Regions from separate parts of the Maridesulfovibrio zosterae DSM 11974 genome, predicted to be linked through region 3. Evidence: predicted binding sites of a transcription regulator. Region 3 holds the regulator's gene; each other region holds the start of a gene.

Region 1 (10,174 bases), on a different contig from region 3:
AAGGTGCAGAGCGTCAGCTATCGGGTAGAGGACAACCCTGGATCCACAGAATACGCATGCTCTCTGACTGACAGCTCCAGCAAGCGATTCACGGTTACAGGCCATGTCTAATGCACCTTCACCTGTCCTGTGGATCTGATCTTTGCGTTCATCTAAAATTGTATCAGTCATGGCTTACTCCTAATTTATACACTGTGTTTTTTTCGAAGGCAGATGAGGCTGGTTCTTTCCCAGCCTATTTTGTCATAAAATTCTAGGGCTGTACTATTGTCGCAGTCTGCAAGTAATTGCAGTCTTGTTGCTCGATTTTTTTTTGCGAAATCGTATATTCCCTTCATGAGCATTAAGCCTATGCCCTGTCCTTGAAAGTCTTTACGGACAACAACGTCTTCCACTAAAATTGAGGGACCTCCCTCTGCTGTGGATATTACGATCTGACCGGTGCACATGCCGACCACTTCACCATCGTGATCCGCTACAAGTATGCTGGCTCGTGGGTTTCCCAGCATCATTCTAAGACCATCAAGCTGTTTAGATCTCTCAACTGAAAAGTCCGCTTCAATGGAGAAGAGCATTTTCAGCAGGTCTGCTAAAGGTTCAAGGTCAGCAGAACGTGCGTTGCGGATAGCTATTGTGGTCGGCATGTATTCCTTCCCTAATCAATCAAATATTTAGAACATGGTTCGCCGTCTTCAAGTCCATCGAGAATTTCATCAATTGCTTCTTCAGAATCAACTCCCTTGAACCACCAGTTTTCAGGCTGAACCACGAGAATCGGTCCAGATTCACACTGTTTAAGACAGCTAGTGGCAACAACCAGTGTATCCAGACCACGGTCCAGGGTTTCTTCCTCAATGTACTGCAAAAATCCTTCGGTCTGTTTATGACAGATACCTTTAGGGGCACCGGCTGCGCGGAAGCTCTGACAACAGATGATCATTCTTTCGGGGGTAGCCATATTATCTCTCCTTTGTGCTGGTTATCAATTGCGTGCCGTGAGGGTTGAAAACCCTGCTGGGCGTATGGTGGTTAATTCGCCTTGGCGGGCAAAAATATATTGTTCATGGGCTGGGTTTATTTACACTTTTTACCTTTTTTACCACCGCCATAGAGGACATCTACCAAGCCTTCGACGTTATCCTCTGAAACGATGACATTGATGCCTTTGGAACCTAAAATTTGTTTGGGATTGTCGCCTGCCCCGGCGCATATCAGCGCGAAACAATCATTCAAGGTTTCAGCCAGTTTTTCCCATCTGGCAGATCCTCCTCCCGGTTCAGGAGTGGGCCTTGTTTCAAGCAGACAGGCAAGGCCGTCTTGGCGCGGACCGTAAATAATTACCTGACGGGTATGTCCAAGATGCAGGTCTACATCCATGCCGGAAGAACTAACGACCGCAACATTAGGACGGCTTTTTGTCGGTTTAGGCATTGTACACTCACAGGGGGCTTCAACATCTATTTCAGCTCCGCATTTCACCCAGGGGGCCATCAGTTCAATATGTTTTCCTGCCAGTTTGCGGGCTTCTTCAATCTGTTCATTTGTAACGCTTGAGAAATTGCTGTCTTCGGCGGGAATGAAAGGAGTAATAGACATAATGTCAGCTCCCAGCTCTTTAACCGCTTTAGCAATGTCTTCAATGTGATCAATATTTTCAGGATAGAGGGTTGTGTTGATTTTTACAGTCAGTCCTGCCTTTTTGAAAGCCGCGATAGACCTAGCCTGTTCTTTTATCAGTAATTTTGCTGCTTCAGGTAAAGGTACGTTTTTGGTGGATGGACGAATCCATGCATATAGTTTTGCGGCTACGCTCGGATCCACCGCATCCACCAAAACAGTGATGTGGGATAGATTTAAAGTTACCAGATTTTTAACACATTCTGTTCCACCGATTCCAAGGGTAGTCAGACATAAATTCATAGCAGGATATTTGGTCCTGACCAGCATGAGGGTTGAGCTGGTGGTGTTAAAACTGGCTAGTGGATCTCCGGGACCGGTAATACCGACTACTTTGATTTTCTTGCCTTCTTCGATGAGGCTGTCCAGCATGCATACTGCAGCTTCAGGCTGCATCGCAACGGGCGACTTTATTTCTGGTGTGAAGCGTATGCGGGCATAAGATTTGGGAGCAACCGGAAGGTGAACACGACCGATGGAGGCCCGAGCGGAAGAGCCAAAACAGGGATGGGAAGAAAAATTTGAAGAAGTCATATCAGCTCCGTAATCTTTTGCCTTTGGAAAATTTTATTGCCAGAGGTGCGAAGTATATTAGGTCATCTTAGGTCTGCAGGACCTTCGAGTCGTTGCCGAAGGTCCTGCAGAGCAATATTATTAAAGAACCAGTTCGAATTTTTCTTCGGAATCATCTCTGTCTTTGCGATCGAGAAGCAGTCCGAGGATTTTTTCAAGAAGGCGTAATCCGCCTTTATAACCCACGGTAGGAAAGTACTGATGGCCCTGACGGTCTACGATGGGAAATCCCCAGCGTAGGAAAGGTACGTCTTCGTCTCTGGCGATGTACTTGCCGTATGTGTTACCGATGAGCAGATCAACAGGCTCATTTTTGATCCACTGGTGCAGAAGGAACATGTCACCTTTGGCTTTAACTTTGACTTCGAATGGCATATCTTTGGTGATTTCTTTAATGCGTTTTTCGAATTTTTTACCGGGAGTTCCGGTAACCACGTACACAGGGCACATGTCGATAGAGCAAAGAAATTCCACCATAGATATAAGCTGATCAGGGTCGCCGTAGATGGCTACGCGTTTACCGTAGAAGTACTGGTGCATGTCAGAGATCAGGTCCACCAGCTGTCCACGTTCAAAAGAGATGGAATCAGGAATGGACACTCCTGCAACGGTGCGCAGTACATCAATAAAACGGTCTGTTGCACTTAATCCGAAAGGCATATCAAGTACTGTGCAAGGCACTTTGTGCTTGGAATCCAGCCAGCGGGCAGCGTCAGCAGAGCACCATTCGCCAAGGGCAAGAGTTCCGATTGCTTTACTTGTTTCTTTGAGTTCTTTTACGGTTACGCCGCCGTCAGGGAACATTTTATATTCGCCGCTCAAAGGACCGTTTAAAACTCCTGAAGTGTCAGGAAAGAGAGTTATATCTACGCCGATAAGAGAAGATAGGCGCTTAATCTCTTCCATATCGCAAGGTTCAACCCAGCCTGGAATGATGTTTACTTTGCCGTTCTTTTCAGAAGTAGGCTCGGCAAGCTGAGCCATGGCTTTAACCATATTTGAAAAACCAGTGACATGAGAACCTACGTAACTTGGAGTAGGTGCGCCGATCATGGTTTTCCCTTCTGGAATCTTGCCTTCTTTTATTGCTTTGGTTCTGATCTGGTTGAGGTCATCACCGATTGTTTCGGAAAGGCAGGTAGTGTGGACCGCAATAACTTCAGGATCATAAACTGTGAAGATATTGTTGATAGCCTGCAGCAGGTTAGCCTGCCCGCCAAAGACGGATGCGCCTTCGGTGAATGAACTTGTAGCTGCAGAAACAGGCTCTTTGTAATGTCTGGTCAACATTGATCTGTGATAAGCACAGCAACCCTGTGAACCATGTGAATGTGGCAGACAGCCATGGATGCCCAGTGCTGCATACATGGCACCGATGGGCTGGCAGGTTTTTGCCGGGTTGATTACAAGTGACTTACGGTCTTTGATTTCTGTGGGGGTGTGTCTGAGTAACATATCTATTTCTCCTTACTCCCACACAAAAGTGGCTGTGAGTTCAGGGTTTTCCTGCCAGGGGGCTTTCATGTAGCTCCAGACTTTACTACCAACAAGACGGTCAATTTCTTTGTAGAAGTTGATTGCGCCCTGAAAGCCTGCATAGGGGCCGCCTGAGTCGTAACTGTGAAGCTGTTTCATAGGTACGCCAAGTTTCTGGATAGAGTATTTTTCTTTAATACCGGCGCAGAAGAGATCCGGTTTCATGAGTTCAACCAGTTTTTCAGCTTCGTACTGGTTCAAGTCGTCAACAATGATAGTTCCTTTATCCATGTCCGGATTAAGTCCTTCGTAGTGCTTGAACTGAAAACCAGACTCTTCAAGGGCTTTGATTTCTTCAGGGGTTTTACGGGCACGATAAAGAGCTTCATCTGCTTCGACTTCGATTTCTTCAATGTTCCTGGAGTCCGCATCAACCTTGATATCAGGGATAACATCACGGCCTTCGTAGTCATCGCGATGACCGAATTCGTAACCTGCGGAAATGGTTTTCATGCCCATTTCATTGAAGAGATCCTGATAGTGATGGGCACGTGAGCCGCCGACAAACATCATTGCAGTCTTGCCCTCAGTGCGGCTGCGCACGTCTGCTGCAACAGCTTCAACTTCTGGCAGTTCTTCAGCAATTACTTCGTTAATTCTGTCGATAAGTTTTTTATCACCAAAGTATTCGCCTATTTTACGCAGGGACTTAGCTGTTGAGGTTGCGCCGATGAAGTTAACTTTAATCCATGGAATACCGTATTTGGTTTCCAGCATGTCAGCCACATAGTTGATGGAGCGGTGACACATTACGCAGCTGAGGTCCGCATGCTGTGCAGAAGCAAACTGGTCGTATGTGGAGTTACCGGAAAATGTGGCAAGGTTGGTGATACCGCATTTTTTAAAGATGCGATCAATCTCAAAACCGTCACCACCAATGTTGTATTCACCAAGAAGGTTGATTTTATATTCGCCTTCTTTAGGTTCAGTGTTTTCACCAACCAGATGGGTGAAAACCTGATTGTTAGCAATATGGTGACCGGCAGACTGGGAAACTCCTTTGTATCCTTCACAAGAGAATCCGAATACGTTGCAGTCACCGAACTTGGCTTTCATCTTCCTTGCAACAGCGTGAATATCATCTCCGATAAGTCCGACAGGACAGGTGGAGAAGATACAGATGCCTTTTGGATGAAATAGGTCATATGCTTCCTGAATGGCGGCTTCGAGTTTTTTCTCACCGCCGAAAATGATGTCCTGATCCTGCATGTCTGTTGAAAAACAGTAAGGCATATAATTTTCGCCATCAGGACCTGCGGAGGTCTGGTTGCGGCGTGTCAGCCAGGAGTAGAATCCACAGCCGATAGGACCGTGGGTAATATTTACGATATCGCGGGTAGGGCCCATGATAACGCCCTTACAACCTGCGTAGGTACAGCCGCGCATGGTTATGATGCCGGGGATTGTACGGACGTTGGCAACTATTTCCGGCGGAGCTTCACTTTCTGTTGCCTCGTTGATCATTATCTGTTTGGCGCGTTTGCGGGCTACTTTCGGCGGATACTTTTTAAGGAGTTCTTCCTTGATATCCGCTGGGTCCCACTGCACCACTTTCTTCGTAGTACTCATTGTCTATTTCTCCTCTACTTGGTGCTAGATGATGGACTTTTCGCCTGTTTCGCCTGTTCTGACTCTTACGGAGTCTCCAATGGAGCTGACGAAAATTTTACCGTCACCGGGTTTTCCGCTCTGATTGGCCTTGATAATGGCCTCGACCACACTGTCTACAGCATCATCTGGAACTACTGCAGTTACAATGCGTTTGGGATAGAGTTTGCCTTTTTCCCCGAGCACGGCAGCAGCTTCTTCGTAGCCCGATTCAACACCTTCAAGGACGGATGGATTAACAAATCCTTTTCCGCGGCCCTGAGCCTCATGTGCGAAGAAAGCATCTATGCCTGCTTCTGTGAGGGCTTTTTTGGTGCGGTTCATCATATTCATCCGCACAACTGCGATGATTTCCTTCATGCTACGCCTCCTCTGCAGGGGCTGCTTCATTTACGCCGGAGCTGATGGTGTAGACATCATCCACATCGGTAACAAATATTTTACCGTCGCCGAATGCGCCTTTTGCACCTGAACGGGCTGCGTCCATGATGGTGCTGATTACAAAATCTTTATCAGCAGCTTTAACTACGCTCATGAGCATGGTTTTAGGGATTTCATCATAGGTTACTTCGCCGATCTTGATGCCGCGCTGTTTACCGCGGCCTGCTACAGAGTATTTGGTTACGGCTGGAAAGCCGTTGTCCATAAGTGCTGCGAGGACGTCATCTGCTTTTTCCGGTCTTACAATTGCTCTCACCATGATCATCATTTGCTTCTCTCCTTGTGTGCTGTGTGTGCTTTTTTATTGAGAAATTAAACTTCCATCAGACCGTAATCGAGCAGAAGCTGTTCAAGTTCTTCGATTTCAAGAGGGGAGGGGACAACGAACATTTTATTTTCATCAATGGCTGTTGCCAGTCCACGATATTTGGCAGCCTGTGGAACGGTGTCGTCCCATTCAATAACTGTTTTACGGTTGATTTCAGCGCGCTGAACGTCATTGTCGCGGGGAACAAAGTAAATCATCTGTGTTCCGAGCTTTTTAGCGAGCTCTTCAATCATTTCCTTTTCGTTATCAACATTACGGGAATTACAGATCAGGCCGCCGAGGCGAACTCCGCCGGATTCAGCATATTTCATAATACCTTTGCAGATATTGTTAGCTGCATACATAGCCATCATTTCACCTGAGCAGACAATGTAAATTTCTTCAGCTTTACCGTCACGGATAGGCATTGCAAATCCACCACAAACAACGTCACCAAGAACATCGTAGAATGCGTAGTCAAGACCTTCTGATTCTTCGTATGCACCGAGGTTCTCAAGCATGTTGATGGAAGTTATGATTCCGCGTCCTGCACATCCTACTCCCGGCTCAGGTCCACCGGATTCAACACACCATGTGTCTCCGAAACCAGGCTTACGGATATCCTCAAGCTCAACATCTTCACCTTCTTCACGCAGAGTATCGAGAACTGATTTCTGAGCCAGTCCGCCCAGCAGCAGGCGGGTTGAGTCAGCCTTAGGGTCACAACCGACAACCATGACTTTACGGCCCATTGTTGCGAGACCTGCTACGGTGTTCTGAGTTGTTGTGGATTTACCTATTCCGCCTTTTCCGTAGATTGCTACCTTTCTCATAATTTCCTCCATGGGGTTTGGATTGTTTTTGTTGATGCTGACTCTCATAAGGCAAGGTATGTGCCAAAACTCTATATCTGTTATAAAGTGTTGGTATAAAAGAAGAAAGTTGCTTAAATTGATTTGTTGATCAGCCTACGAAAAGTGTAGGTAAATACTGTGTGTAGGTACGAAAAGTGTAGGAAGCTACATTTTTGTATGTTGTTGGTAATAGGGATTGATATAGAGTTTTTATATTAAATTAAGGTATATAAAAGGGCGATGAGAATTGGCATCAATTGTGCTTTATTGGGAGTATAGGTTTTTAATCCCAACGGAGTTTGAAAAATGCTGATAGATACTACTCTTCGTGAAGGCGCGCAGTTATTCGGAGCTTACTTTAATTTAGAAACTCGTAAGCGCATTGCATCATCACTTATTAAAATAGGTGTGGATGAAATTGAGCTGGGATGGGTAGGACAAGAGAAACTTTCTGAACTCGTACAGTATGTCAGCTCCATTGCAGAAGATACGGTCTTGAGTGTTTGGTCTCCATGCAGGGAAAAAGATATTCTTGCTGCTGCCGAATTATCAGTTGATCGTATCAATATTGGAGTTCCTGTTTCAGATCTACATATCGAAAAAAGGCTATCAACTGATCGTAAAGCTCTGCTTCATAAAATTTCGGCTGCTGTCCGCACTGCAAAGGCTGTAGGCTTTAAGTACGTCTCCGTGGGCATGGAAGATGTTTCGAGAGCGGATATTGATTTCGCTCTGACAACGGCGCTTCTTGCCAAAGCTTGTGGAGCTTCCAGAATCAGGCTTTCTGATTCGCTTGGACAACTGACTCCTCGAGCCATGGAAAAGCTGGTCACTAAATTTCGGTCTCAGATAAATATAGATATTGCAGTTCACTGTCATGATGATTTCGGTATGGCCACAGCCAATGCAGTTACAGCTCTTGAATCAGGAGCTATGTATGCTGACTGTTCCGTGCTGGGGATAGGTGAACGTGCAGGTATTGCTGTCACAGAAGAGCTGGTGGCATGGCTGGCTCTACGTGACAGTAATGACCGTTATTCAACAAAAGTTTTAAAAGATGTTTGTTTGATGGTATCGGCCGCTTCAAAAGTTCATGTGCCTCGTACCAAGGCTGTAGTCGGAACTGATATTTTTGCCTGTGAATCAGGTTTGCATACTCACGCACTCAGTAAGCTTCCGGAACTTTTTGAACCGTACAATCCAGAGTCCGTCGGAATTTTCCGTAAATTGGCTGTGGGAGGAAAAAGCGGTAAAGCTGCTGTGCGCTCTGCTCTTGATGATTGCGGAGTAGATTGCGCTGCAACAGATCTTACAACTCTTACCGAAGCTGTACGGCAGCTTTCCTGCCGTTTGGAACGTCCTCTGACCCGTAGTGAATTTTTGAAGCTTAATGATGAAGAGGTGCTCTCATGATTAGACGTGTTCTGCTTATATCTTTCTGGATAGCTATTATGGTCAGACCCGTCTATTCCTCTGACGCTGTGTTTTTCTATCAATTCAGCTGTGGAAGTAATTCCGGCGCGGTATTGAAAAATATTTCATCCATATTTCAGGATGGTTGCCCTGCCGCAAAGATGAAATTATCTCTGAATATTTTAAACACAGGCGGATAATAAAGATGAGTAATATAGATTTAACAGCACTTGCGGTAACATTAAAGCTGGCTCTTATTGTAACCCCTGTACTTTTAATTATATGCCTGCCTGTTGCATATATGCTTGCTAAAGGTAACATTCGCGGCAAACATTTTATTGAGGCCGCGTGTAATCTGCCCATGGTTCTGCCACCAACAGTGCTGGGCTTCGGTCTGCTTATGATCATGGGACCATATTCCCTGCTGGGTACAGGTTGGAAGGCATTGACCGGGGGAAGTTTAACATTCTCTTTTGCAGGGCTTGTTTTCGGTTCTCTTATATACAGCCTTCCCTTTGGGATATTACCTCTGAGAGCCGCTCTTGAAAAGGTTGACGATGGGATTATCGAAGGCGCTAGAGCGCTGGGTATGAATGCATTTCAGGCTTTTATTTTTGTGACCCTTCCTAATGCGATTGGTGGATTAACTGCTTCTGCTGCACTGATCTTTGCTCATACTGTTGGAGAATTCGGAGTAGCCCTGATGATTGGAGGATCTATTCCGGGTGAAACCAAGGTTGTTTCTATTGCGATTTATGAACAGGCTGAAATGCTTGATTACGGAGCTGCCGGATTACTCTGTCTGATTTTACTGGTTGTCAGCTACGGTGCTCTGTTGATTATAGGAAAGAATTCTGGAGGAGGGCCTGCCTTTTTCAGCAGTCGATGCTGTGAACACAAGCCTTCTGACTATAGAGAACTTAAATATTTAAAAGAGGAAGACTCTATTTCTCTTGGTGTTAGGAGAGCTGTAAATGAAATTATGCAGAACTGATTTTGGTGATATCCCTGTGTCAGGTGCGGTTGAAAACTATCCAGATGGTAGTATTCGGTCCTGTTCTCCATCCACGGAGTGCTTCTTAACAACTGAGGCTGGGGAACTCATCCCCCAGTATTCCACTGATGATCTCAGGCGTAAAACTGTGCAGGCTGTACATTTTTATGAAAACGGTAAACTAAAATCTCTGCCACTTGAGATGAAGACTCCGGTATTTACTCCAGCCGGTATTGTCTCAGCAGAAATGGTAACATTTTATGAGAGTGGAAAAGTAAAACGGGTATTTCCTCTTAACGGAAAGCTTTCCGGATACTGGGCGCAGGAAGATGAGGAAGGGCTGGCTGAAATTTTGACTCTGGATACTCCATGCGGACCGATTTCTGCCAAGGTTATCAGCATGTGTTTTTATGAAAGTGGACGCTTGCGGTCTCTTACCCTGTGGCCCGGTGATAAGATAAACGTATCAACTCCATCCGGTGTTATAAAAACTCGTGTCGGTCTCAGTTTTAGTTCTAATGGCAAAATAAAATCCTTGGAACCTGCCGAACCTGTATCAGTTAAAACTTTCATTGGAGATATAACTGCTTATGATCCGGACGCTGTAGGTATTAATGGTGATGCAAACTCGCTAACATTTGGCGAAAATGGCGAAGTAACCAAAGTCGTAACAACTTTAACATCCATCATCGCTACTCATCATTCCGGGCGTGAGTTGACTTTTATTCCTGAGTATAGAGAGTCTCTATGCGGTGATGGTGAAAGGGAGGT
Region 2 (10,174 bases), on a different contig from region 3:
TAAGTCAGTCTACTGTTGAAGTCAGCCGTATCTCGCATGAAACTGAGCAGGCTATGGTTGAATCTTCAGAAGCTATCGACAAACTTACAGTTCTTGCTGAACATTTATCCAAGATTATTAAAGAAATGCATGAGTAATACTTAAGGTTGTTCGCCTGTTAGGCAAACCTAAACCTGTTTTAGTTAATACAGTCAAAAAGAAAATGGGTAGCCTCGGATAATTATTATCAGGGGCTACCCATTTTTTATTTATGCTGTCGAGCCAGGTAAGGTCGGTGCTTTTTTAAATAAGCTACTTAATCCTCAGGCCTGTATGCATAAGGTTTTTTTTCTTCTTTAGTCAAAATCCGTAACGCAGATAATCCTTATCCTTACGATTGATCATCTGCATATATCGGTAACGACTTTTAATCTGCGCCTCTTCTAAAAGAGAATATCCTGTATTACGGCATTTTTCACAGGCAGCAGCAGGTATTTCGATACCGAATCCCATGGGGCCGTTTTCTTTTTGAGTTTCAACCTTGAGCAGTCCTCTGCAGTTTTCACATAGCAGGAGTGACTCGGTCTGAGATTCAGTAAACCCTTCTGTATCATAGAATATATTACGATGTCGTACAGACCATTTTCCGCTTATAACTCCTTCACTGCTTTCCTTGGGTGGATTGAAGTAAATGTCTCTGATTCCGTCGCAAAGGCTTGCTATGTAGTTCATTACTTCACTTGACTCTCGCAGGGTTTCAGGATTGAAGCCTGGTTCGCGTACATGTGAATAATCAATTCCTGCCATGGCAAGACTTATGCCCAGATTAACATATGGCAGTGCCCCCTGAATGGCATAGCCTCCTTCAAGTACAGCTATATCCGGTTTGAGCAGGGAGTTGAGCGCAGCGTATCCTTGGGCCGAAAAATTCATATTGGTTATGGGGTCAGTGAAGTGGTTATCCTGTCCTGCTGAGTTGATTATCAAGTCTGGTTTGAAGTCATCCAGAATTGGCATAACAATATTTTCCATGACCATCATGAACCCTGCATCCGAAGTTCCTGGAGGAAGAGGTATGTTGATGTTACGACCTAAAGCCTTGGGCCCTCCTGCCTCTTTAGGAAACCCTGTTCCCGGGTACAAGGTTCGGCCATCCTGATGCATAGAAATGAATAATGTGTCGGGGTCATGCCAGTATACGTCTTGTGTTCCATCGCCGTGGTGGCAGTCTGTATCAATAATAGCGATTCTTTTTGGACCATATTTTTCACGTATATATTCGCACATTATAGCTTCAATGTTTATGGCACAAAAACCTCGTGAGCCCTGAATTGTTTTCATGGCATGATGTCCGGGGGGACGTACAAGGGCAAATGCCCGATCGCGTTCTCCGCTCATGATTAATTTGGCTGCTTTAATGGCACCGCCTGAAGAAATATAATGTGACCGGGTGGCTATGGCCTCAGCTTCTGGAAAGCAGAAATGAACCCGCTCGATATCTTCAGTCTGGGCTACTTCCGGCTTGTATTCGCGGATGCCTTCGATGTCGAAAAGTCCTTCCTCACGAAGTTGATCCTGAGTATAGAGCAGGCGTTCCTCTCTTTCTGGATGAGTGGGTGAAATTGCCCAGTCAAAGGCGGGAAAGAAAATGACTCCCAGCCTGTTTTCAGCCTTGAGCATGATAACTCCGTATTATGAATGTATCCGGACAACGCCGGGTTTAATCTGACATTTTACCCTGATATTGCGGCCTACTGTTGTTGATCCGTTAACCATATTAAATGAAGATGATGACGTTATCTGTGCATTGGAGCCGTCGGCAGCCACATGCATCTCGCCCAAATGGGCAAGCAGATGGTTCATAGCGTCTTTTTCTGCCTCTTCAAGTTTATAGTTGCGTGGAATGTTCTCCCTGTGCCCAAGGGAAGGGATAAACATAAGACCTCGTTCAGTGTCAGCGAAAAGTTCAAGTTCAGTTGTGGTACGGGTCAGTGCTGCACCGATAGCATTGGCTACATCGTAGTTTTCCGGCACTTCAGTAGAAAGTCTGAACTTACGGAAAATATCCATTTTCATGGCCTTGGCAGGGCCACCCATAATGTAAATTTTGCGAGGGACGATGCGTACATTTTCAAGCAGTTCATGAATTGTATAGACTGGCTGCTGATTGATTTCTTCAACAAGTTCGCGAGTTGAACTATGGATTTTATCAATTGCATAAGCAATGGCTTTGTCGGCAAGTTCATCTGGTTCAAATCCCTTATGTGAAGCAAATGCGGCAAATCCTCCTTTGGATTTTCCGATATCTCCGCATACGCAGGAGTCTTTCCAGATGAGTGCATCGGTTAGAGTCGGGATTTCTCCTCCTAAAGCAATTGATGGTCCAAGTCTGTTCGGCCCAACTCGTACGATTCCTTCCAATATGGATATTGTTGAATCTCCTCCGATACCGATGGACTGTACTTTCAAAGCGCGGACCAGAGTTGGATGTGATCCTATATCAATGCCTTCCTGCTCTATCAGAGGGCTTCCCCCTGCAAAAATTGCGATGTCAGTGGTCGTTCCACCGATATCATAGATGATAGAGTCATGTGTAATATTGCAAAGAGCGATTATGCCCATGACGCTGGCGGCAGGACCTGAGAAAATTGATTGTACCGGTATTTTGCGTGAAAGTGGCAGAGGCATGGTCCCTCCATCTGCTTTCAGAATATTTACCTTGATGTGACCAAGGTTCATTTCGTCTAGTGTGCCTGAAATGGCATCTGCAAATTTATTGAAAATTCTCCACACTGCACAATTGTAAAATGCAGTTGATATGCGTCTTGGGAAATTCAGGCGACCTGTTATCTGGTGGCCAAGTGTGATGAAATCGGCATTGTCACCAATTGCAAGACCGATCTCTTTTTCGTGGGCTGGATTTCGTGGAGAAAATTTAGTGACTGCTGCATAGACTTTAACACCTGATTTGCGGCAGGAAGCAATGGCTTCCTCCAGGGTTAGGTTGTCCAGTCTTCTCGTCTCCGAACCTCTATGGTCAAGTGCCCCGGGGATAACATGAAAGTCTTTGCAGGTCATAAAAGAGTGGGGATCAAGTCCTGGACCAGCTGAAACAATAACCCCAACATCTTCAAATTTACCTTCTACAATAGAGTTGGTCGAGAGTGTGGTGCTCAAGTTTAGCTGTTTTATTCGTGAGGGGTCAATGTTGCGGACAATTTCACTCAGTCCGTTCTTAATGGAGGAAAGCAGGTTGTCGTGATCCGTTGGAACTTTTACTTGCGCTTCAAGTCCATCCGGTCCGATTGCCACAGCATCTGTATGTGTTCCTCCGACATCAATTCCAAGAAGAAGCATGTTATAAATCCTTGAATAAGAGTTCTTCCGAATTTACGGGAACCTTATAGTCATGGTTAAGGAAATTCTGAAGGCACTAAGTGTTTATTGAATGTGATTTTTGAATTCTATACCAGCACCTAATTAGCACCCGCCTGTAACCTGAGTCCAGAGGTTTTACCGTAAACGGTATTAACAGGCTCGTAAGTGGTTTTTCGCTATAGAAGCCATCGCAGGCAAAATCGTTTTGATATTATTGTGGACGATATAAAGCCAGCCAGAATGTTTTATGATACTTTCTGTTTTTCTGTATACCTATCATGCAGATATAAATGAAGATCATGTTCTACTGGTGGACAATAGATTATATTGCCTTTTTACTTATTCCCAATTTTTTCATCCTGGAATCAAAGGTCGATCGGTTAATTCCAGCTGCGCGTGCGGCTTGACTTATATTCCAGCGATATTTTTCAAGCAGGCTCATTACATATGAATATTCAATTTCCTGCCATGTAAATTCTGATAAGTCAGGATTTTTAGTCTGGGATTCAGGGGCTGCTTTGGAAACTGTATTTGTATCTTGAAGTGAAGGAGGGGGAGGTGAACCAGGGCTTGCAATGTGCTGCGGAAGATCTTTAAGAGAAACCGTATCACCGGGAACCATAGCCTGAAATTGTTTTATCATATTTTCAAGTTCACGAATATTGCCCGGCCATTGGTATTTTTCCATAGCCAGCATGGACTGTTCATCCATTTTTTTGGGCAGCATATGGCTATATGATGCCTCGCGGTTTAGAAAATAGTTTGTCAGCATTGCAATATCTTCACGACGCTCTCGTAGAGACGGAAGTTTAAGTGGCAGCACATTCAGTCTATAATATAGATCTTCTCTAAATCGTCCCGATCTAACATCTTCTTCAAGATTGCGGTTAGTTGCTGAAATGATTCTTATATCAATGGTTTTAGTCTGCGTTCCGCCAAGTGGTTTGATTTCATTTTCCTGCAAAACCCGTAAAAGTTTAGCTTGCAGGTTAATATCCATGTCTCCGATTTCGTCTAAAAAAACAGTCCCGCCATCAGCCGCTTCAAAAAGTCCTGATTTATTTGATGTGGCGCCTGTAAATGCCCCTTTAACATATCCAAAGAGTTCACTCTCAAGCAGATTTTCGGGGATTGCACTGCAGTTTTGAGTCAGAAAAGGTTTATGAGTGCGTGAACTCTGTACATGTATTTCTTCTGCGAAAAGTTCTTTTCCTGTTCCTGATTCTCCGTACAGAAGAACCGGATAGTTGGTTGCTCCATAATTCTTAACAAGTTTAAGAGCCTTATTGATAGATTGACTTTTGCCTACAATGGATTTTTTGCTGTGAATATTGTTCAGAGTCAGGCTGAGCTGGGCATATTTATGGCGCTGTTCTTGAAATTCAAGTGAATTGTGTAATGATATAGACCCGATATCAACAAGGTCCTGCAGCATAGTAAGATATTCCGGGGAAAGGTTTAGCTGATCTCCTTTTGCGCTAGTATCAATGACCTGTACGGCACCGTATACTTCATTGTTTTTGAAGATTAGAGGAAAACATAATATAAGCTTACTTTTTACTTTGAAATTTTCTTCAATACTACTGTTGTGGCGACTGTCTCCCGCTTGTGCAATTGTCATCTCTCCGTTTTGGATAACCCAGCCGACGATGCTTTGCTCATTTGGGGATAGTCTGACCCCGACAACCTTCTCACTCTTAGTGCCAAGCGCCTCGACACATTCGTACATCCCATCCTTTTTTAACCAGAGAGATCCTCTTTCGACGTTTTGAAGTTGTAATAAAAGTGTGAGTATAGTCTGTTGCAGTTTATCAGGATCAAGTTCTTGAGATAAAGCTTTGTAGTCATCTATAGATAGAGTCATGGTAAAATCTTTTTATTTAGAGTTGTAAGTAATTAGTCTTATTTAGTATAAATTACTATATATCATTAAAATACTGTTTTATCAACATTGAAAGTGAAGGTTTTGATAAGGACTGATGTAGTAAACTGGTGTGAAGCCCTTGTGTTAAGTGGGTTTTTCAGGAAGTTGTTTTTTTTGGCACGGAAGGTGCTTTAAGAAGATCAGCTTGTTAGTCAAGTATGGACTGGAGGTCCCACTCCACCTCCCCGACCCCTCCGGGACCTCCAGCCATAAATTTTTTATGTGAAAACAATTCTGACTCAGTTTTCCTACCATACACGGAGATAGTTTAATGAACAGTGTAGAATCGTTAATATCTATGCATCGTAAGGATATGGAGTTTTTGCGGGATGAGTCCCGTACAGCAAGAAAACAACGGCTGAGTGACTGTCGTGCTTTGGATCAGTCATTCAAAGAATTGCGTACAAAGCTGAGTGCAGATCTTCCTCATATGTCACCTGCATCAAAGCTTAGAGGTGCAGTTACATTGATGGCAGCACTATTAGGTGTTTTGAGTTATTAACAAAATTTTGTGCCCAGTTGTTTAACTGGGTATCGCCATAAAAAGCCCGCCAATCTCATGATTGGCGGGCTTTTTAGTTTTTTACTTTAGATCCTTAAGGAATGCCTGCGCAGCCTTTTCAAGGTTGGTTGCCCAATCAGAAGCTAGAGGGTCTACAGTAATAACTTGTGCGTCAATAGAGTGGGCAATGGCCCGTGCGCTTTTTTGAGAGAATTGGGGTTGAACAAAAATTGCGGCTACAGACTCTTTTTTTGCAAACTTTATCAGTTGGGCAAGTTCTTTGGGACTGGGTTCTTTTCCTTCCAGTTCAATTGGGATTTGGGTTAAGCCATAACTAGCTGCGAAATATCCCCATGAAGGGTGGTAGACCATGAAACGTTTGTTTTTGGTTGAGCGGCTGAATAGTTTTAGCAGTTTAGTGTCTAGTTGATTGATCTCCTGTGCAAATTCCAGATAGTTTTTTCTGTATGTATCGGCATTGGCAGGGTCCTTTGTAATGAGGGAGTCTCTAATTTCTATACACATGATGCGGACTAGTTGCGGAGCCAGCCATACGTGTGGGTCCGCTATGAAATTTTCAGAATTATGCTGTTCTTGCGATCCGTGCTCGTGAGTGCTTTCTTCACTATGTATGTGATCCTGCATATGGATGTGCGTTACGCTGTCTCCCAGATTAATTATTTCAAGTTTTTTATTTGCGGATTTAAAACGTGGTAGCCATGCCCTTTCAAACGGCACTCCTATCGCAAAGTATAAATCTGCCTTGCTGAGTTGGGCCATTTGTCTCGGCTGTGGCTCGTAAGTAGCTGGACTGCTGCCGCTTCTTACCATCAGATTGATATTTACGAGATCTGCTCCGATCTTTTTTACAAAGTATTCTTGAGGGGCAATCGAGACGGTTATTTGTAGGGGAGTTGCCAAAGCTGCTGTACAACTAAAGATTATGGCCAGAATGAAGCCAGCTTGTAATTTAATTTTTCTCACGTTTATTTTCCTCTTATGAATGATAGATGATTTCTAATAATCTATGGCTGACCTACATTCTATACCAAGTCAATTGAGGATGTCAGTATTTTTATATTCAATGCTGTTTGTCGTGATGCGGTTGAATATGATTTTTACTAGTATCTCATTCTTTTTTTCTAAATAAAGTTCTAAAATTTACTTTTTTTTCAGAATAAGGGTATCTTCTTAAAGAATTGAGAATTTATTTTAATGAAAATGTCTACATTTTTGAAATTTTAATTTTTTGTTAAATTGCAAATATGTATTTTGGGTTCCATTTTAGTGTATAATTGTGTAGAAAAAGCCGTTTTTGGCATAAAGCGTGCTTTATAAAGAGTGAAAGTTCAATTTTGAAGGATATTTTTTGCAAAATTGCAAAAAAATAGTCTCTAAGAAGTGTCTGTAGAGACATAAATGTAAAAAATAGAAAAATTAAAATCAACGGGGGTTGGTAACAATGAATTCAGCGGATACTTCTTTCATCCTCATTTGTGCTGCTCTGGTCATGTTTATGACTCCGGGGCTGGCTCTTTTCTACGGTGGAATGGTTCGTAGTAAAAATGTTCTGGCTACAATTATGCAAAGTTTCATTATGCTTGGACTTGTTTCTATTGTCTGGGCTGTAATAGGATATACTCTTGCATTTGGTACGGATATAGGTGGATTTATCGGTGGTATGGATTTTTTTGCGTTAAATGGTGTGGGTATGGATACTCTAAACAGTCCCGCTGATAATTTGCCGCACCTTCTTTTTATGATATTTCAGTGTATGTTTGCGGTTATTACTCCTGCTTTGATTACGGGTGCTTTTGCTGAGCGCATGAAGTTCGGTGCACTGGTAATATTTTCTACTTTGTGGATTATCCTTGTATACGCCCCGATGTGTCACTGGGTATGGGGCGGTGGCTGGATGGGAGCTCACGGCGCACTTGATTTCGCCGGTGGAGCCGTTGTTCACATGAGTTCTGCTTCAGCAGCTCTTGCGGCTTGTCTGGTTATGGGTAAGCGCAAAGGATATGGCAAAGAACCTTTTATCCCCCATAACCTGCCAATGACTCTTCTGGGGGCGGGCATTCTCTGGTTCGGCTGGTTCGGTTTCAATGCCGGCAGTGCTCTTGCTGCAAATGGTCTAGCCGCTAACGCTTTTGTCACTACTCACCTTGCTGCTGCTGCCGCTGTATTGGGCTGGTTGTTGGTTGAAACTATGCACGGTGGCAAACCCACAACTCTTGGCGCTGCATCCGGTGCTGTTGCCGGACTGGTTGCCATTACCCCCGCAGCAGGTTTTGTAACCCCTATGGCATCGATTGTAATCGGTTTTGGTGGCGGTGCAATTTGTTATGGTGGCGTGCTGCTTAAGTCTGTTTTCAAATATGATGATTCACTTGATGTTGTTGGTATTCACGGTCTCGGTGGAACTTTTGGCGCAATCGCAACCGGTCTTTTCGCCAGCATCGGAGCTGAAGGTCTTTTCTATGGTAACGCTTCGCAGCTTTGGATTCAGATTGAATCATGCCTTGCTACTTGGGGATATTGTTTTGCAGTCAGCTGGATTCTGTTCAAGTTAATTGATAAGTTTTATGGTTTACGCCCCAGTGAAGAAGCTGAGGTTGCCGGGCTTGACGTTTCTGAACACAGTGAAGCCGGGTATCAGATTTAAGTGCAGTTCAGAAAAAATTAAGTTTCTGGCATGCTGAAGGTCGTTGTTTCATGTGTTTGATGGGTGTGTGCCTTAGGCTGGCAAACAAGCCTAAACCCCAGTTGTTTCCATATAGAGTGACAGCAGGATCAAATGTTATGAGGATAATTTGAAATGAGAAAAATAGAGATAATTGTTCGTCCGTTTAAGATTGATGATGTTAAAGATGCTATTGCCGGTCTTGGACTTAAAGGAATGACTGTTACTGAGGTTAAAGGTTTCGGACGTCAGGGTGGTCATAAGGAGGTCTATCGCGGTGCAGAATATCAGGTTGATTTTATAGCCAAAACTAAAATTGAAATTGTTGTAGATGCTGAGCGTGTTCCTGAAGTTATTGAGGCCGTTCGCGAGGCCGCAATGACAGGTAAAGTAGGTGACGGTAAAATCTTTGTCATTCCTGTTGAAGATGTCGTGCGTATCCGTACGGGTGAAACAGGCTTGGAAGCTATATAAAGATGAATACGGAAGTAGCCTCCATTAGTTCTGCGCAGAATTCAATAGACAGTTTGCTTGCAGGACGGGAAATTCTACTTGCGGCATGCTCCAAGAGCATGCCGCAGGATTTTCCACAGCAGATGGCCCGTCTAGTGGATAATTATTTTATATCCAGGATTAAGGAAGCTGTCGGAAAAGGTATACTTTCCTCGTATGAAAATATCTCGATAGTAGCAGTCGGCGGTTATGGGCGTGGACAGCTCGCTCCTTATTCGGATCTTGATGTTTTGATTTTGTCTGATATGCCGGAAGGAAAAGATCTCGAAGAATTATCTGGATTTTTATTTCATCCTTTGTGGGATCTCAAGTTTGAGGTTGGACATGGAGTTCGCAGTATTAAGCAGAACCTTGAACTTGCACGGTCTGATTTCAAGGTGCTGGCTTCTTTGCTGGACCTGCGTTTCATAGCTGGAAAAGAAGACCTGTTTAGGGATCTCTTTACCCAATTCAGAGAAAAGGTGATTCCAAAATCAGGGGTTAATTTTTGTCATACACTTTGGGAGAATCGTATCCAAATGGGTGTGGGCATGGATTCTGTAGTTCTTGAGCCGAACCTTAAGAACGGCTGGGGCGGTTTGCGTGATGCCCAGTTTGTTAAATGGTGCGCAGATATTAAAGGCGGATATTTTCCATTAAATGAAGATGATCTTGCGGATCTTTGCCGTGATGAAACTTTGTTGATGAGAGCCCGTTGTGCTCTTCATCTCGCCCGCAAGCGTAAACAGGATAAGTTGATTCTTGAAATTCTGCCTGATGTGGCTTCATTGTGCGGAGTAAAGGGATACAATCCTGCCAAACGGGGTAATGATATCCTTACCGCCATCCATAAGGCCATGATTCGTATCCGGTCTATGGGTGATGCTCTGTATCGTGAATCTTTTGAAAGAAATTCAATTTCATTCATTGATCATAGCGGTACGGCTGATTTGGATGCTGCTTTGAATGTTTTTGAAATAAAGTCTCGTACAGGTAATCCATTGACCCGTAAGGCACGGCGAGCAGTTTCTAAGGTAAGTTGCAAATCAGGAGTTAATATTCAAGAGGCTTTGACAAGGTTAGTTGATATTCTAAAAGGAGAGTTCGGCTGGCGCACATCTCTTGAGATGCTTGATAGCGGCTTGTTTAAATCATTTTTACCTGATTTTGCAAAAGTGTCGGAGCTGGTTCCATATGATGGATATCATCAGTATCC
Region 3 (10,174 bases):
CGGTCCTGATGATGTGCCTATCAAAATTACTTCTACTAAAATGACTTTCAGCGAGAACAATAACAGCATTATTTTTGCCGGTAATGTGAAAGTTGTTCGCCTTGATGTTACCCTTACATCTGATACTTTGACCGCTCACCTGCGACCTGATGGTGATTCCCTTGCCGATACACAGGAAAAGATAAAAAGAATTGTTGCTCAGGGCAATGTTAAGGTTGTCATGAACAAGCGCAAAGGCGATTGTGACAAACTTACTTATATTGTGGCAGATTCCATTATTCTCATGGAAGGTAATGCCAGACTGGAGGATGGTCCTAACCTTGTACAGGGTAACCTTATCAAGTTTTATCTTAAAGAAAACCGCTCTGAAGTTGTTGGTGGCAAGAAGCCTATTGAGGCGATTTTCTATACTCCAAAAAACGTAGGCCCCTAAGCCCCGATCTGTAATATATGGGAATATTATGAATTCAATTGTCGCCAAGAAACTGGTCAAATGTTACGGACCGAAAGAAGTTGTACGCGGTATCAATCTTACCGTGCGTGAAGGCGAAGTTGTGGGATTGCTTGGTCCTAACGGGGCAGGTAAAACTACTACATTTTATATGCTGGTCGGTGTTGTTAAACCTACTTCCGGTGAGGTTTATTACAATAAAAAAACGATTACCAGACTGCCTCTGCATGAGAGAGCCCGTCAGGGAATCAGTTACCTGCCACAGGAAAGTTCTATTTTTAAAAAGCTTTCTGTGCGTAAAAATCTGGAAATTATTATCGAGCATACCGGACTTTCAGGTAAAGCCGTCGGTAAGAGAGCTGATGAATTGCTTGACCAGCTTAATATTCTTCGCCTGGCTGACCAGAAAGCCATGTATCTGTCAGGTGGCGAAAGGAGACGTTTGGAAATAGCTCGGGCTATGATCAACAATCCCAAGTTCATCCTTCTCGATGAACCATTTGCTGGGATCGACCCTATCGCGGTAATTGATATTCAGGATATTATTTCCAGCCTTAAAGATATGGGGCTGGGTATTCTTATTTCTGACCATAACGTCCGTGAGACACTCTCCATTTGTGATCGGGCCTATCTGGTATACGAGGGTAGGGTTATTCTCAACGGTTCACCTGAGAGTATTGTGAAGAATACCAAAGCCAGACGTCTTTATCTGGGTGACAGTTTCAGTTTATAAGCTACACTGCTATAGAAATGTGGATATTTTTAATGCCGGATTCCTGTTGGAATTCGGCATTTTTTTGCTAGTTTTTATTAATTTTGTCATTGCTGATTTACAGTTTTGAAGAACATTGGTACACTTTTTTCATATGTCTTAATGTAAATTAAAAAAGTCAGTAATTACAGATAAATCTGTACAACTTGTTGCAAGCTGCAAAGTAGTGTGGCATACTTTAGATAAGCCCATAGAGTAGTGAAGAGCAAATTTATAAAGGGCTGACTTAGTTTTTTTTGCCGAAAATTATTTCTAATTGAATATATTGTATTAAATTACGAAGGTGGCGGACATTTATGGGGTTGGAACTTAGACAACAATTAAAGCTTACTCAGCAACTGGTGATGACTCCTCAGTTGCAGCAGGCAATCAAGTTGTTGCAGCTTTCCAGATTGGAGTTAGTTGATTCCGTTCATCAGGAACTAATGGAAAATCCGATCCTTGAGGAAGCAGAGGCAGCTGAAAGAACTGATTCTCCTGATGCTGATGCCGGAACAGCAACAGCTGAAGATGCTCAGATTTCCAAAGATGCTGACTGGGAAAATTATCTCGGTGAGTTTTCAAGTACTTCCAAGCAGTCATCATCACGTGAATCAGAAGCATTTGAAGACGGAATGTCTTTTGAGTCACGATTGACCAAGTCAACTTCTCTTGATGGACATTTGAGCTGGCAGATGTGTTTATCTGATTTTACTGAAAAGGAAGTGGCCATTGGCGACTGCATTATTGGTAATCTTAGCTCAGGTGGCTTTTTAAGGATTGAGTTGGAAGAAGTCTGTGAAACGTGTTATGCTGAAATCGAAGAAGTTGAAGAGGTTCTGCATAGGATACAAAGATTCGACCCTGTGGGGGTGGCTGCACGTACTCCTCAGGAATGTTTACTGATTCAAATGGAAGTGCTTAAGCTTGATGATGATCCTATTCTGGTCTCACTTGTACGGGATCATCTGGATGATCTGGAAAAGAAGCGGTATAAGCCTCTGGCCCGTAAATTCAAGCTTAGTATGGAAGATTTAAAGAGTTATCTTGACTTGATGCAGATACTTGATCCTTTACCCGGAGCAAGTTTTTCAGGCGGAGACTCTTTCTATGTCAGCCCTGATGCTTATGTTTATGAATATGATGGTGATTTTGTCATAGTTTTAAACGAAGACGGTCTTCCAAAGTTGCAGATGAATGCATTTTATGTGGAGACACTGGCATCCACTAAGGGAGAGGATAAGGAATATTTTCAGGAAAAGATGCGCTCGGCGCAGTGGCTCATGAAGAGCCTGTATCAGAGGCAGAGAACCCTGTATAAGGTCCTGGAATCCATAGTAAGATTTCAACGAGGTTTTTTTTCAGAAGGTGTTACAAAGTTAAAACCGCTTATTTTGAAGGAGGTTGCCGAAGATATTGAGATGCATGAATCTACGGTGAGCCGCATCACTACAAATAAGTATGTGTCGACACCTCACGGGATCTTTGAACTTAAATTTTTCTTTAACAGTGCTCTCGGTCTTGATGATGGTTCTCAGGTCGGTTCTGAATCTGTAAAAGCAACGATCAAAAAATTGATCAGTGAAGAAAACAGTAAGAAACCCATCAGTGACGAAAAAATTGCTGAATTGCTTAAACAGCAGCTTGAAGTCAACATCGCGAGAAGGACTGTAGCCAAGTACAGGACTGCAATGGGAATCCTGTCCTCGTCCAAGAGGAAAAAGGTTTTCTAATGTAAGTCCGGAGAACAAGCATATTCACCCATTACGAAGGAGGCTCTTTATGAACATTGTATTTACCTTTAAGAACTTCGACGCATCTGAACATCTGAAGGAATATGCAAACACTCGATTCTCCAAGCTTGTCAAGTTTGTAACAAACCCTGATAACACTGAAATGCAGGTGAATCTTTCAGTGGAGAAGTTCAGGCATGTTGCAGAAGTTGTGTTGAGCTCTGATCATTTGCAGATCTCTGCATATGAGGTGTCCGAGGACATGTATTCCACCGTGGATATGGTTCTGGACAAGCTCGAAGCCCAGCTTCGCCGCGCACGTGAAAAGATGAGGAGTCATAGACGTAAGGAAGATATTCCTGCTCGTATGGACGTTTTGAGCTATGCGGAAGAAGACGTTTACAGAGAACCTGTAATTGTTGAATCAGATTCCTTTGTGCCTAAGCCCATGAGTATTGATGAAGCTGCTGAGCAGCTCCAGTCTCTTGATCATGAGTTCCTTGTTTTCAGAAATGCGGATAACGAAGCTATTAATGTAATATACCGTCGTAATAACGGCGACTTCGGTTTGATTGACCCGGGATACTAACTGATGAATATAAGTGATAATCTGGTAAAGGATCTGGTTATTTATGAACTGCAAAGCTCTGAAAAGGCTGAAGTTCTAAAGGAAATGGTTTCCGCTCTTGAAGGCACAGGTCTTGAAATTGACGTGGATGAAGCCATGCGGGTCCTGATTGATCGTGAAAAACTTGGAACAACCGGTATAGGGGATGGCATAGCCATCCCCCACGGAAAACTGGAATGTCTTGAAGAAATTGTTGTAATTGTCGGCAGATCTGCTGATGGTGTCGATTTTGACTCGTTGGACATGAAACAGTGCAAAATATTTTTTATGGTTCTGGCTCCTGAACAGGGAGCCGGAACTCATTTAAAAGTATTGGCACAAATATCACGGCAGCTTAAAGATGAAGCATTTCGGCAGGCATTTATAAATACCAATGATAAAGATGAATTGCTGAAGCTGCTAGGCCTCAACTGATTCCAGTGAATAAGTTTTAATATAATTAGCAATGAACGAAAGTCATTGCTAATTTACTTTGCGGGCTTATAAACTTCTTTACAAAAGCTGGGAAATGTAAGCAACTGCTTATTTAGTTTCTATACGGATGATTGACTTAAGCTGGATCAAAATACAAATATCATGACTATGTTGAGGAGTAATTTAGGTGGAAAATATTGATTCATTTCCAGTCATAGTTGTAAGTGGACTTTCTGGGGCCGGTAAGTCGACTGTTCTTAAAGTTTTTGAAGATCTCCGTTTTTTCTGTGTTGATGGTCTGCCGGGCAGCATGCTTCCCAGAATGGTAAAAATGTTTTCATGCCAGGGTGGTTTGTATAAAGGTTTAGTACTGGGCATGGATCTACGGCAGATGGAGTTTACAGAAGAATGGCATACAGCATGTGAAGAACTGGCACGCGACGGTATTAAGCCAAGTCTTCTATTTCTTGAAGCAAGACTTCCGGAACTGGTCCGGAGGTATGCAACTACACGTCGCCTGCATCCTCTTGAGTCAAAGCAGATAGGTCTTGAACAGGCTCTTGAAGAAGAGAAAAGACTGCTTGAGCCTCTCCGCACCCAGGCTGATGTAGTTTTAGACACAACTACGTATTCTATCCACGATCTGCGTCGTAGAATTCAGGAAAAATGGTCAACTCTGACTGAAAAATCATTTGGACTGCGTGTGCATGTAATGTCTTTCGGCTTTAAGCATGATGTCCCGACGGCTGCAGATATGGTAATGGATCTTCGCTTTTTGCCTAACCCGTATTTCGACTTGAATCTCCGGCCTTTGTCCGGTCAGGATAAAGCTATTGCGGATTATGTTCTCGACACGGAACCCGGTTCAATTTTTATTGAGAAATATCTCGATTTCCTTCAATATGTGCTTCCTCTGTATGAGGAAGAGGGAAGGTACAGACTGACTATTGCAGTTGGCTGTACAGGGGGCAGACACCGTTCCGTGGCAACCGCTGAAAGGATATTTGCCACACTTAAAGATAACGGGTACTCTGTTTCTCTTGAACATAAGCATATTCATTTAAAGTAATCTGTCATTTTTGACTTCGCACTATATTGGGATATTTGATGGGCAAAGAATCTAGTAAAATCGGAATAGTACTGGTTACTCATGGTAACTTTGGAAAATCGCTGATCGAAGCCGCTGAACTTATTGTCGGGCCTCAGGATTTTATACTGTCACTGAGTGTTGATGTCTCGCAAGGCATTGATGCAGCTGTGGAGTCTCTTAAATCCAATATTGCAGAGGTTTCAAACGGTGTCGGTGTATTGATTTTGACTGATATGTTCGGCGGAACCCCAACCAATCTGAGTCTTTCGCTGCTGCATGATGATGTCGAGGTGGTGACGGGCGTAAGTCTGCCTATGCTGCTTAAGGCATTGCAGAAACGTAATGAGTCTTTGCAGGTTATGGCCGAAGAAGTCAGTAAAGCCGGAACCAAGGGTATTGTCATTGCAGGTGAAATGCTGCGAAAACGAACTTCGAAGGGTTAGTTATGCAGTGGGTGCGAATAGATAATAGACTTGTCCACGGACAAATTATTGAAACATGGCTGCCCTATACACATGCCAAGAATATTATTGTGGCAAACGATGCAGTTGCGGAGGATACATTGCAGCAGCAGATTATGTCTCTGGCAATTCCACAATCCATAAATTGTTCGTTTTCTACGGTTGAAGGGCTTCAAGATAAACTTATGACTGTTGGTGACTGTTCTGGTGGCATGATAGTTCTTTTTTCCTCTTGTGCCGATGTCCGCAGAGCTCTTGATCACGGATTTCACTTCAACTCTATTAATATCGGTAATATTCATTACGGTCCCGGAAAAAAACAAATCTCCCCAAGCGTAGCTCTCAGTTCAGATGACGAGTCCTGCCTGCATTATTTTAAAGGACGCGGGATTGAACTTGATTTTCGCTGCGTACCTAATGATCCTGTTCAGGTGAGGTTTTTATGATTTTTCTGCAAGGACTGGCATTACCTTTTTCTGCGTGGGTTGCGTTAATCGGTTTTTTTTTGCTGTTTTTTCACTTTTCCGTTTTACAATAAATCCCGGTCTGCTTGAACGGCCTCTGGTTGTTGGAGCCTTATGGGGTGCGGTAACCGGAGACGTGGCTACAAGTCTTAAGATTGCTGTCTTCTTTGAGCTTTTCTGGTTGGATAATATTCCTGCCGGAACTTACATTCCACCACATATACTTGCTTCTACTTTTGCAGCACTAGCTCTCACTACTTCTTTTGCTTTTACCGAAGCCAGACAGGTTATGATTATTATTCTTGCCTGCTTGCCATTAGCAAGAATTGGCGCATGGCTCGACTCCTCTCTAAGGTCTTGGCATAACAGGGGGTACCATAGATTACTCAACTGGGCGCGCCGCGGAAAAACCGGAGAATCAGTACCTGCCAATCTGGTTTTACAATCTATTTTAAGAACATTTGCAACTTCTTGGCTTTTTTTCTGGACAAGTACCATAATCCTTCATTATATGCTTTGTATATTTTTTCACAAATGGGGCCCTGTGGTCGCCGGTGTGGATATGAAATGGTCTTTTTTATGGATTGCTGCCAGTCTTGGAGGCCTTTTGGGGCTGAGATTGCGTAAAGCATACGCTACATTCGTCTTCGGCGTTGTTTTTTTCGGCTTTATCATCCTTGCTGGGATCGTATGACTTGGCATCGAAAGAAGATTGTGATAGAAGACACAAGCTCATTTAAGCTACCATATTTTGAGGAGGAATTTAATTATGGCTATTATTGCTGTTGGACACAAAAACCCTGATACCGATACAATTGCATCTGCAATTGCAATCGCAGACCTCTGGTCCAAGGTCAAAGAAGAAACTAAAGCTGTTGCACAGGGCGAAATCGCTCCTGAAACTGCTTTTGTACTGGAAAAATTCGGTTGCGCTGCTCCCGAAATCATGACCGACGCTACTGATCAGAAAGTCATCCTTGTTGACCATTCTGACCTGTCTCAGTCCATGGACAACCTTGGTAAGGGTGAAGTTGTAGCAGTTGTTGACCATCACAAACTTGGTGATGTAACTACTCCCAATCCCCTCGAAATGTGGGTATGGCCTGTTGGTTGCACCGGTACTGTTATCACTGCAATGTACAAATTCTACAATGTAGAAGTTCCTAAAAACATTGCTGGCATACTTCTCTGTGCTATCCTGTCCGATACCGTAATGTTTAAGTCCGTTACCTGCACAGAAGCTGATAAAGCTGCTGTTGCTGATCTGGCTAAAATTGCAGGTGTTGCAGATGTTATGGCTCTCGGAATGGAAATGTTCAATGTTAAGTCTGCTGTTGCAGGTGCTTCCATGAACGACCTCATCTTCCGTGATTACAAAGATTTCGATATGTCCGGCAAAAAAGTCGGTATTGGCCAGCTTGAAGTTGTTGACCTCTCTGTTTTCGACACAATCAAAGGTGACCTGTACGCTGAACTTGAAAAAGTTAAAGCTGACGGTCGTCACAGCTGTTTTCTGCTGCTTACCGACATCATGAAAGAAGGTTCCGAAATGCTTATCGTTTCTGACGATCCTTCTGTTGTTGAAAAAGCATTCGGTGTTGCTCCTGAAGGTACCAAAGTATACCTCGAAGGCGTAATGTCCCGCAAAAAACAAGTTGTACCTAACTTCGAGAAAGCTTTCTCCGCATAGTTAAGTATAATTAAGGCTTATTTAAATCCGGCAGAGTTACTTCTGCCGGATTTTTTTTGTCAAAAAATTGAATTATAATTTAATTTCGCTGGTTGATTTTATCCAAGATATTTTTTACGATAATAATTACTGTTTATGAATATGTCAGTTAGCTTGCAATAAAGTCATGGAATAAAAATTGCTAGTTTTATAATGATATTGGGAGCATATTTATTTGTCTGGTACTGTCAGAGGTTTTAATGTAAAGATACAAAGGATATTATGAATATTACTTTACTTTGTTACGCAACTTTTGCTGCTAAGAGCCCTGAAAATTCAGATAATTTTCCTGTAAATGCAGGTGAGACAGTAGGTGATGTACTTGAAAGAATAGGTATTCCTATTGATGAAGTTAAAATAGTATTTATTAATGGTAGATCTTCAAGTTTTGATGCGCCACTAGCAGCCGGCGATAGGGTCGGTGTTTTTCCAGCTGTTGGTGGTGGTTGATTTTATTTGTTAATTATGGGGAGGGGTTTAATATGACAAGGTTAATTAAGGTTTTTATTCTGAGCACAGTTATTTGTTTGTTTGTGGCTTCTATTGCCAGTGCTTCAACTATAAAATCTGATACTCTAGCGAATGAACTTTCCAGTGTTCACACAATGCAGTTTTGGGTAAATGATCAGAACGTTGATTTCAAGAGCATCAAGTTCGATAAGCATTCTGCGAAAGGATGGACATGGAAGTTTGCTGATGATTCTAAGACCAGTGTGCTGTTTACTGGGCCCGAAGCAGGCGTTAAGGATGTTTTCTCTTCTATTCAGTTTACCGCTCCAAGTTCCAGGACAAAGTTCGATGTTGAGTGGGCTGAAATCAGTAAGCTTTCAACTATAACCGGTACTATGTCTTATAATACTTTCAACAAGAAGAATTGGACATACTCTACAGGTGAGATCAGTCACGCTCCGACTCCTATACCGGGCGCAGTGTTGATTTTCGGATGTGGACTTTCACTTCTGGCATTTGTCAGACGCAGGTTTTCAATTAGTTAAATTCTGTTTTTTAAATTGATAATAAAAGGTCGGAAAATTCCGGCCTTTTTTGTTTTCTTAGTACCTGAATTTTGACAAAAAAAATTTAAATATTATTTATGATATTGCTAAGCAAAAAATTGCATGATATCGGCTTAGCCGTTCAGGTATCCATATAAATAGCCTGAAGGAGGAAATCATGGGCAGTCGTTGCCTTTTAAAATCAAAAATACATAGAGCCACCATTACCGATGCAAATGTCGATTATGAGGGGTCTATTTCTATTGATGTAGATCTTTTGGAACAGGCGGGGATTCTCCCGTATGAAAGAGTAGATGTTCTTAACGTCAACAACGGAGAGAGACTTACCACCTACGCTATTGAAGGTGGGCCGGGTGAGTTCTGTCTTAACGGTGCTGCCGCCCATAAAGGGGAGGTGGGGCAGAAAATTATCATATGCACTTACAGCTGGCTCGATGAAGATGAGCTTGCGTTGCATAAGCCGAAGGTTATCCTGCTGGGCGATGGTAACAAGGTCAAGAAAGCTTAATTGCTCAATTTAAAAGGCGCGGAATTCCGCGCCTTTTTTTTATTTCAGTATTACTATATATTGTATGCTACCAAGGGAGGTAAGATGAAAAACAAATTATTAGTAGGTATTATCGGACTTGCTTTTGCCGCAGGGTGTACCCCTGCTGTTAAAATGCAGTCTATACCTGTTTCAACGAATCCTATGGGGGCAACAGTGTATGCTGACGGTAAAGTTGCATGTACTGCTCCATGTACAGTCGATTTGCCGCGTAATGCAGACCATATCCTTACAATTACTAAAGATCAGTTTCAGCAGCAGGATGTGGTTATTAAGCGTGTTTATCAGCAGGAGAAGGTTATGATGAATGCAGTGTCTCAAGGCATGCAGTCATCATCAACTGCTTTTGGGGATAAAGCGGCCTGGGGCGTGATGCAGGGTGTTAATTCAATAGATTCACAAGAGCAGAGTGGAGATGCCTACGTTTTGTCGCCGTCAGCTGTGTCAGTGCGCCTTATACCTTTATCTGGTAGGGCAGATTATCTTACAGGATCAGTTTCACCTGATATCCGGAGTCTGACAGATACAGATCGCTCTGAAATCAGCTATATACTGGAAAATATGAAACCGGACGCTCGGTTTAACTGGACTAATGCTCAGACTAAAATAAAATATGTAGTCAGAGCAGGAAAATCACTTCCCGGATATAACAAACCGACCCGTTCTTTCCTCCTGAAAATGACTGCTAATGGTGAAACTACTAATTATGATGCCAAAGCCAGTCGCGTTGCGGACGGTAAGTGGCAGATTTTAGGAAATGGTGCTTCTACATCAATGATAACAGGAGAAGATTCCAATATAGACGCTGCTGCTCCTGCCAAAATGAAATCTGAAGATTTTCTGAAAGACGCAGTAGAAGCCGGTGCCATGGCGATTCCGACTGTTCATGG

The links. Region 3 encodes sigma-54, which starts transcription at its own class of promoters, with help from an activator protein. Its sites were predicted from a motif close to CTGGCACGGNNNNTGCTT; they were not measured.
Region 1: a site for sigma-54 is predicted at 7,244-7,261, ahead of H589_RS0116575 (LeuA family protein). Genes of this name have one in related genera too.
Region 2: a site for sigma-54 is predicted at 7,099-7,116, ahead of H589_RS0109580 (ammonium transporter). Genes of this name have one in related genera too.

What each region holds. Positions count from the first base shown of each region.
Region 1 covers NZ_KE384343.1:60,963-71,136, forward strand. The annotation lists gene nifE (nitrogenase iron-molybdenum cofactor biosynthesis protein NifE) at 1-171, opposite strand, end outside; gene H589_RS0116535 (GNAT family N-acetyltransferase) at 186-644, opposite strand; gene H589_RS0116540 ((2Fe-2S) ferredoxin domain-containing protein) at 656-958, opposite strand; gene H589_RS0116545 (NifB/NifX family molybdenum-iron cluster-binding protein) at 1,075-2,211, opposite strand; gene nifK (nitrogenase molybdenum-iron protein subunit beta) at 2,332-3,705, opposite strand; gene nifD (nitrogenase molybdenum-iron protein alpha chain) at 3,718-5,355, opposite strand; gene H589_RS0116560 (P-II family nitrogen regulator) at 5,380-5,754, opposite strand; gene H589_RS0116565 (P-II family nitrogen regulator) at 5,756-6,103, opposite strand; gene nifH (nitrogenase iron protein) at 6,148-6,975, opposite strand; gene H589_RS0116575 (LeuA family protein) at 7,303-8,409, shown strand; gene H589_RS0116580 (hypothetical protein) at 8,406-8,609, shown strand; gene modB (molybdate ABC transporter permease subunit) at 8,615-9,403, shown strand; gene H589_RS0116590 (hypothetical protein) at 9,384-10,174, shown strand, end outside.
Region 2 covers NZ_AUDC01000015.1:84,475-94,648, reverse strand. The annotation lists gene H589_RS0109610 (methyl-accepting chemotaxis protein) at 1-137, shown strand, start outside; gene H589_RS0109605 (histone deacetylase family protein) at 340-1,659, opposite strand; gene H589_RS0109600 (hydantoinase/oxoprolinase family protein) at 1,672-3,336, opposite strand; gene H589_RS0109595 (sigma-54 interaction domain-containing protein) at 3,680-5,221, opposite strand; gene H589_RS0109590 (hypothetical protein) at 5,553-5,783, shown strand; gene H589_RS0109585 (metal ABC transporter solute-binding protein, Zn/Mn family) at 5,865-6,767, opposite strand; gene H589_RS0109580 (ammonium transporter) at 7,246-8,448, shown strand; gene H589_RS0109575 (P-II family nitrogen regulator) at 8,602-8,940, shown strand; gene H589_RS0109570 ([protein-PII] uridylyltransferase family protein) at 8,943-10,174, shown strand, end outside.
Region 3 covers NZ_AUDC01000016.1:661-10,834, reverse strand. The annotation lists gene H589_RS0110185 (LptA/OstA family protein) at 1-433, shown strand, start outside; gene lptB (LPS export ABC transporter ATP-binding protein) at 462-1,184, shown strand; gene rpoN (RNA polymerase factor sigma-54) at 1,520-2,935, shown strand; gene hpf (ribosome hibernation-promoting factor, HPF/YfiA family) at 2,985-3,524, shown strand; gene H589_RS0110165 (PTS sugar transporter subunit IIA) at 3,528-3,977, shown strand; gene rapZ (RNase adapter RapZ) at 4,165-5,046, shown strand; gene H589_RS0110155 (PTS sugar transporter subunit IIA) at 5,085-5,510, shown strand; gene H589_RS0110150 (PTS sugar transporter subunit IIB) at 5,513-5,974, shown strand; gene H589_RS0110145 (PTS sugar transporter subunit IIC) at 6,009-6,686, shown strand; gene H589_RS0110140 (manganese-dependent inorganic pyrophosphatase) at 6,762-7,682, shown strand; gene H589_RS0110135 (MoaD/ThiS family protein) at 7,944-8,171, shown strand; gene H589_RS0110130 (PEP-CTERM domain protein) at 8,204-8,716, shown strand; gene panD (aspartate 1-decarboxylase) at 8,895-9,245, shown strand; gene H589_RS0110120 (PEGA domain-containing protein) at 9,330-10,174, shown strand, end outside.